DNA from 2 places in the Halomonas elongata DSM 2581 genome. Region 2 is predicted to be linked to the other one. Evidence: predicted binding sites of a transcription regulator. Region 2 holds the regulator's gene; the other holds the start of a gene.
The links. The regulator sigma-54, encoded in region 2, starts transcription at its own class of promoters, with help from an activator protein. The targets are predictions, from matches to a motif close to TGGCACNNNNNTTGCTNT.
Positions count from the first base shown of each region.

Region 1 (3,410 bases), 730 kb from region 2:
GCATCACCAGCCACAGTGGCGCGACGTTGAACAGCTCGCCCAGGGCGTTGCCGCGGGCCCAGCCGGGACGGGTGAACTTGACGATCAGGGTCAACAGCGCCGAGGCGCACAGCACGACCACGGCGATGGCCGGCAGGGCGTCGCCGAGCAGCGCCTTGAGGCCGTCGGCGAGCAGCCCCATGCCGATGTTGATGGTGTCGCCCGTCGAGAAGGGCACCAGAAACATGCCGATACCGATCAAGGACGGCACGAGAAACTTGAGCAGCCCGGCCTTGCCGAGCGGGGCGCCGCCTAGCGCGGTGTTCGAGGTGGAATCGAGAGAAGACATGGTGAAACCCTGTTTGGCGTTGTAATGGGGATACCCGACCGAAGGGCCGGGCAAGGTGCTCGGGTGTCAGTCGCGGTATTGGACGCCGGGCAGTACGCACAGCATCTCGTAGAGCAGGGTGGCGCCCATCAGTGCGGTATTGCCGCTGGTGTCGTACGGCGGGGCGACTTCGACGAGATCGCCGCCGACCACGTTGAGCCCCTGGGCGCCGCGCACGATCTCCAGCCCCTGTTGGGCGGTCAGACCGCCCATCTCCACAGTGCCGGTACCCGGCGCCACCGAGGGATCCAGGCCGTCGATGTCGAAGGAGATGTAGACCGGGCCGTCGCCCATCTGCTCGCGAACCTCGGCCATCAAGGGCGCCAGCGACTTGTACCAGCACTCTTCGGCGGTGACGACGCGGAAGCCCTGTTCGCGGCACCAGTCGAAATCGTCGGCCGCATAGCCCGTGCCGCGCAGGCCGATCTGGACGACGCGCTGGCTATCCAGCAGGCCCTCTTCCTGGGCGCGGCGGAAGGGGCAGCCATGGGCGACCTCTTCGCCGAACATCTGGTCGTTGATGTCGGCATGGGCATCGATATGAATCAGCCCGACCGGGCCGTGCTTCTTGGCGATGGCGCGCAGCACGGGCCAGGTCAGGGTGTGGTCGCCGCCCAGGGTCAGGGGCACGCAGTCCTGGGCGAGCACGGCGTCATAGTGGCGCGTGATGATGTCGAGGTTCTTGGGCAGGTTGAAGGTGTTGATCGGCACGTCGCCGATGTCGGCCACCTGCAGGCTGTCGAAGGGCGCGGCGCGGGTGGCCATGTTGTAGGGGCGCAGCATGCGCGATTCGTCGCGGATCTGGCGCGGCCCCAGACGAGTGCCCGGGCGGTTCGAGGTACCGATGTCCATGGGGATGCCAATGAAGGCGGCATCGAGGCCGACGGCGTCGCTCTGGGTGGGCAGGCGCATCATGGTGGAGGGGCCGCCGAAGCGCGGCATCTCGTTACCGCCGAGGGGCTGGTTGAAATCGCTCATGGTTGGCTTCCCGAGTCGTGGTGATTGTCGCCCTGATTACAGCAGGAAGTGTGCCAGGATATTGTTTTCTTGTTTTTCAGTCGGTTACCTAATCGATGATTCATCGATGAATCGCGCGAGGCCGTTGAGTGATACACTTATGTATCAATGATCCAGGAGTGTATCGATGTCATGAGCGAGTTCGACTCCCCGATCCTGAGAACCATCATCGAAACTGCCCACGACCACTTCTTCGTGGTCGAGGCCGATGGGCGCATACGCGATGTCAGCCCGGCAGCGGCGGCGGTATACGGCATGTCCCGCGAGGACTTGTGCCGGACGACCGTCCAGGCGCTGGAGGCCAAGGGCGTGCTGCGGCCCTCGGTCAGCCTGGAGGTGATGCGCACCGGCGAGCCCGCTCAGGTGGCCCAGGTGACCAGTACCGGCCGGCGCGTCATCGCCCAGGCGCATCCGGTATTCGACGGCGGCAAGCTTGTCGCCGTGGTCAGCCGTTCGATGGATCTCACCGATCTGCAGTTGCTGCAGGAGGAATATGCACTGCTGCAGCGCCGCTTCAACGAGCATCTCCAGCGCGGCGGCGGTGAAGAGGCTGGCGGCGAGCTCGAACTGGCGGACCTGGAGGCCCGCAGTGGTGTCATGCGCGAGGTCGCGCTGCTGCTCAAGCGGGTGGCGCCGACGGATGCCACGGTGCTGATGCTCGGCGAGTCGGGGGTTGGCAAGACCGCCTTCGCCCGGCAGCTGCATCACTGGAGTCCACGGCACAAGGGCCCTTTCGTCGACGTCAACTGCGGGGCGATTCCCGAGAGCCTGTTCGAATCCGAGATGTTCGGTTATCGGCAGGGGGCCTTCAGTGGTGCCGCACCGGGGGGCAAGGCAGGGCTGATGGAGCAGGCCGAGGGCGGCACGCTGTTTCTGGACGAGGTCGGCGAGTTGCCGTTGCCGATGCAGGCCAAGCTGCTCAAGGTGATCCAGGACGGCTGTATCACACGGCTCGGTGACACCCGTGCGAGGCGTGTCGATTTCCGCCTGGTGGTGGCCACCAACCAGGACCTGGCGCGTAGTGTCGAGACCGGCCACTTCCGCCTGGACCTCTATTATCGGCTCAATGTCATTCCCGTGACCCTGCCACCGCTGCGGGAGCGCCGCGAGGATATTCCCGGGCTGGTCGAGCGCCACCTGCAGCGCCTCAACACGCGTTATGGCCGCGACAAGATCATCGCCCGTGATGCCTGGCAGACGCTGATGGGCTGGGAGTGGCCCGGCAACGTGCGTGAGCTCGAGAACTGGCTGGAACGTGCCTGGCTCTCGGCGGGCGAGGACGTGATTCGGCCCCGGCAGGAAACCGGGCAACCGGACGGCACCGAGCGGGCCGTGACGTCGATGATGGAAGGTGAGGCCTCAGTCAGGCGCCCTGGCCTGGCCGAGGGCGAGACGCTCCAGAGCGCTCTGGCACGCACCGAGCGCGATATCCTGGCCGAGCTGTGTCGCGAAGCGAACTCGACCTACGCCATCGCTGAGCGCCTCGGCATCAGCCAGCCAAGCGTGGTGAGGAAGTTGCGGCGACATGGGCTGCGTATCGAGCGCTCGCGTTGATAGGGGATTCTTGACCCGTCAATTTATCATGATAAATTGACGGCGATGCTCGATCCCTGACCCAACAAGGACAACGACATGAGCCTACAAGAGCAGACGCTGCGCGAGCGCAGGCCGTGGTACCGGACCGTTCCGGACCCCATGGTGCTGATCTTCCTGATCCTGGTCGCCACCTATGTGTTGACCTTCTTCATTCCTGCCGGCGAGTTCGAGCGAGTGGTGCGCGATGGCCGTACCGCCGTGGTGCCCGGTTCCTTCCATTACCTCGGTGACGTGGCGGCGATTCATCCCTTCGATGTCTTCGTGGCGATTCCCAAGGGGCTGATTTCCGCTTCCCAGTATCTGTTCATCGTCTTCATTGCCGGCGGGCTGTTTCACATCCTGCAGAAGAGCGGGGCGCTGGAGAATGCCATCGGCGTGGCGGTGCGACGAGTGGGGGTGGCGAGACGCAACCTGATCATCACCGTGGGCA
Region 1 is NC_014532.2:342,962-346,371, forward strand. Features, by position in the region: gene HELO_RS01550 (YjiH family protein) at 1-328, opposite strand, end outside; gene speB (agmatinase) at 395-1,345, opposite strand; gene HELO_RS01560 (sigma-54 interaction domain-containing protein) at 1,517-2,938, shown strand; gene HELO_RS01565 (YfcC family protein) at 3,017-3,410, shown strand, end outside.
Region 1: the regulator sigma-54 is predicted to act here: its motif matches at 1,384-1,401, upstream of speB (agmatinase).

Region 2 (3,410 bases):
GACCGACAATGTCCGCGGCCACCATCCGCCGGCAACCGACGAGGACCCCGAGCCATGACGCGACCGACTCTCGCCGCCCTACTGGGCCTGACACTGGCCATGCTGACGCTCGTCACCTCCCAGGCACAGGCACTCGAGGGCGACGCCAGCGCGCCGATCCAGGTCGAGGCCGATCGCCTGGACCTCGACGACCGGGCCGGCACCGCCGTCTACCAGGGCAACGTGCGCATTCAGCAGGGCAGCATGCTGCTGACCGGCGCACGGGTGGAAATCCGCCGCAACGACGCCGGCCAGCTGTCCCAGGCCATTGCCACCGGCCAGCGCGCCTACATCGAACAGCAACCCGCTCCCGACGAATCCGTGGTACGCGGCTGGGGGCAGCGCATCGTCTACCACGTCGCCGAGCGCCGCATGGAGCTCATCGACCAGGCCGAACTGCACCGGGGCGGCGACACCTTCAACGGTGGCTATCTGGAATACTTCCTCGACCGCCGCGTCGTCCAGGCACGCTCTGCCGCCGAGGGCGTCGAAGGCAACCAGCGAGTACGCATGACCCTGGAGCCCGAGAAGCAGGATTCTCAATGAAGACACTCCATGCACGCCACCTGGCAAAGAGCTACAAGGGCCGCCGCGTGGTCCACGACATCAGCCTGGAGATCGATCAGGGCCGCATCATCGGCCTGCTCGGCCCCAACGGGGCCGGCAAGACCACGTCCTTCTACATGATCGTGGGGCTGGTTCGTGCCGATGCCGGGCAAGTCGCCATCGGTGACCGGGACCTGTCCGGCGCCGCCATGCACGAGCGCGCCCGCGCCGGCATCGGCTACCTGCCTCAGGAAGCCTCGATCTTTCGCAAGCTCAGCGTGGCCGACAACATCATGGCCATCCTCGAGACCCGCAAGGATCTCGATCGAGCCGGCCGTCGCGCCCAACTGGAATCGCTGCTGGAAGACTTCCACATCACTCACATCCGCAACAACGCCGGCATGAGCCTGTCCGGTGGCGAACGTCGTCGAGTGGAAATCGCCCGCGCCCTGGCCACCGAACCCGACTTCATTCTCCTGGACGAACCCTTCGCGGGCGTGGATCCCATTTCCGTCGGCGAAATCAAGGGTATCATCCGCCAGCTCAAGGCCCGCGGCATCGGCGTGCTGATCACCGACCACAACGTCCGCGAGACCCTCGATATCTGCGACGGCGCCTACATCGTCGGCGACGGCCAGATCATCGCCGAGGGCAACGCCGAGGCGATCCTCGCCAACCAGCAGGTGCGCGATGTCTATCTGGGACAGGACTTCCGACTCTGATCCATGCCGGTCACTGTCCGGCATGGCGCCCCTCACCCATCTTTCCCCAGTCTGTCTGATCACAACAAGCTGATATAAGGAATGCTTTATCGCCAAGGCACGAAAATTGCCAATGGCATGATAATTGCTTGAACAAGGGCTTGCATGCGCCGCGACAGCGGACTAGGGTGGGGTTTTCTCGCACGTTGAGCGGATCTCTTTTCCTATGGCCATGAAGGCTTCCCTGCAACTGCGGCTCGGCACCCAGCTCACTATGACACCTCAGCTGCAGCAGGCCATTGCCCTGCTGCAGCTTTCCACCCTCGACCTGCGCCAGGAAGTCCAGCAGGCCCTGGAATCCAACCCCATGCTGGAGCTCGACGAGGACTTCGGCGAGCTGGCGGTCGGCGAGACGGCCGAGGACGACTGGGCCAGCGAGATTCCCGATGAACTGACCGTCGACAGCGACTGGTCCGACACCTATCAGGACGCCGGCCTGGGAAGCCTGAGCGGCTCGGGCAGCGGCGAGGCCCCCGATTTCGAACGCCAGGCAGCCGGCCAGAGCCTGCAGGGTCACCTGGCCTGGCAGTTGGCCATGAGCGGCCTCGAGGAACGTGCCTCGCGTATCGCCGAAAGCCTGATCGATGCGGTGAACGACGACGGCTACCTGGACCAGCCCCTGGACGACATCCGCGAGGGCCTGCGCGACCAAGGGCTGGAGGGACCGTCCAGCCGCGAGGTCGAAGCCGTACTGCTGCGCGTACAGCAATTCGAACCCACCGGCGTCTTCGCTCGCGACCTGCGGGAATGCCTGATGCTGCAACTCGCCGCCCTGCCCCAGGACACCCCCTGGCTTCCACAGGCCCGGCGCCTGGCCCGCCAGTTTCTCGAGGCCCTGGCCGGTGATGACCGACGCCTGCTGAAACGGCGCCTCGGCCTGGACGACGAAGCCCTCGACGAAGTGATCTCCCTGATCAGAGGACTCGATCCACGCCCGGGCAGCACCTTCGCCAGCGGCAGCGACGACTATGTCATCCCCGATCTCATCGCCCGGCGCGACGAACAGGGCTGGCAGGTCGAGCTCAACCCCGAGGCCATGCCGAGACTGCGCATTCAGCCCGACTACGCCGCCCTGATCCGGCGCGCCGACAAGAGCCAGGACAACCAGTTTCTCAAGGATCACCTGCAGGAAGCGCGCTGGTTGCTCAAGAGCCTGTCCAGCCGCAACGACACCCTGCTGCGGGTCGGCCACGAGATCATGGTCCGCCAGCTGGATTTCCTGGAACACGGCGAGGAGGCCATGAAGCCGCTGATCCTGGCCGATATCGCCCAGGCCGTGGAAATGCACGAATCGACCATCTCGCGGGTGACCACCCAGAAATACATCCACACGCCGCGCGGCGTGTTCGAGCTCAAGTACTTCTTCTCCAGTCATGTCGGCGGTGGCGACGACGCCCATTCCAGCACCGCCATCCGCGCCCGGATCCGCAAGCTCATCCAGGAGGAACCGGCCCGCAAACCGCTCTCCGACAACAAGCTCGTCACCCTGCTCGCCGAGGAAGGCATCGAAGTGGCGCGACGCACCGTGGCCAAGTATCGCGAAGCGATGAACATCCCGTCCTCGAGCCAACGCAAGCGCCTTCGCTGACCTCCCGAACCGGGGCGCGAAAGGCGCTTTACACAGGGGGTTTGCTCGACTCCAAAAAGGGTTACAATCGAGGCACAATCCCAGGAGCAAGGAGCGTGTCATGCAAGTCAACCTCACCGGCCATCATGTGGAATTGACCGACGCCCTGCGTGACTATGTCCAAGAGAAACTCGCGCGCCTCGAACGTCATTACGACAACATCACCACCGTGCAAGTCACGCTCTCCGTGGAGAAGGAACGCCAACAAGCTGCCTGTACCCTGCATGCTGCCGGTGCCGACCTGCATGCCGAAGCAATGGACGGCGACATGTACGCCGCCATCGACGCCCTCGCCGACAAGCTCGATCGCCAGTTGGTGAAACACAAGGAAAAATCCCAGGCGCGCGCCCAGGGCGCCGCCGGCGCACGCTGACCCGTCATGTCTCTGGAAACCATACTGCCCCCCGAGCGCACCCTGTTCGATGTGCCCGGGGGGA
Region 2 is NC_014532.2:1,070,835-1,074,244, reverse strand. Features, by position in the region: gene lptC (LPS export ABC transporter periplasmic protein LptC) at 1-58, shown strand, start outside; gene lptA (lipopolysaccharide transport periplasmic protein LptA) at 55-585, shown strand; gene lptB (LPS export ABC transporter ATP-binding protein) at 582-1,307, shown strand; gene HELO_RS04990 (RNA polymerase factor sigma-54) at 1,513-2,934, shown strand; gene hpf (ribosome hibernation-promoting factor, HPF/YfiA family) at 3,035-3,346, shown strand; gene HELO_RS04980 (PTS sugar transporter subunit IIA) at 3,353-3,410, shown strand, end outside.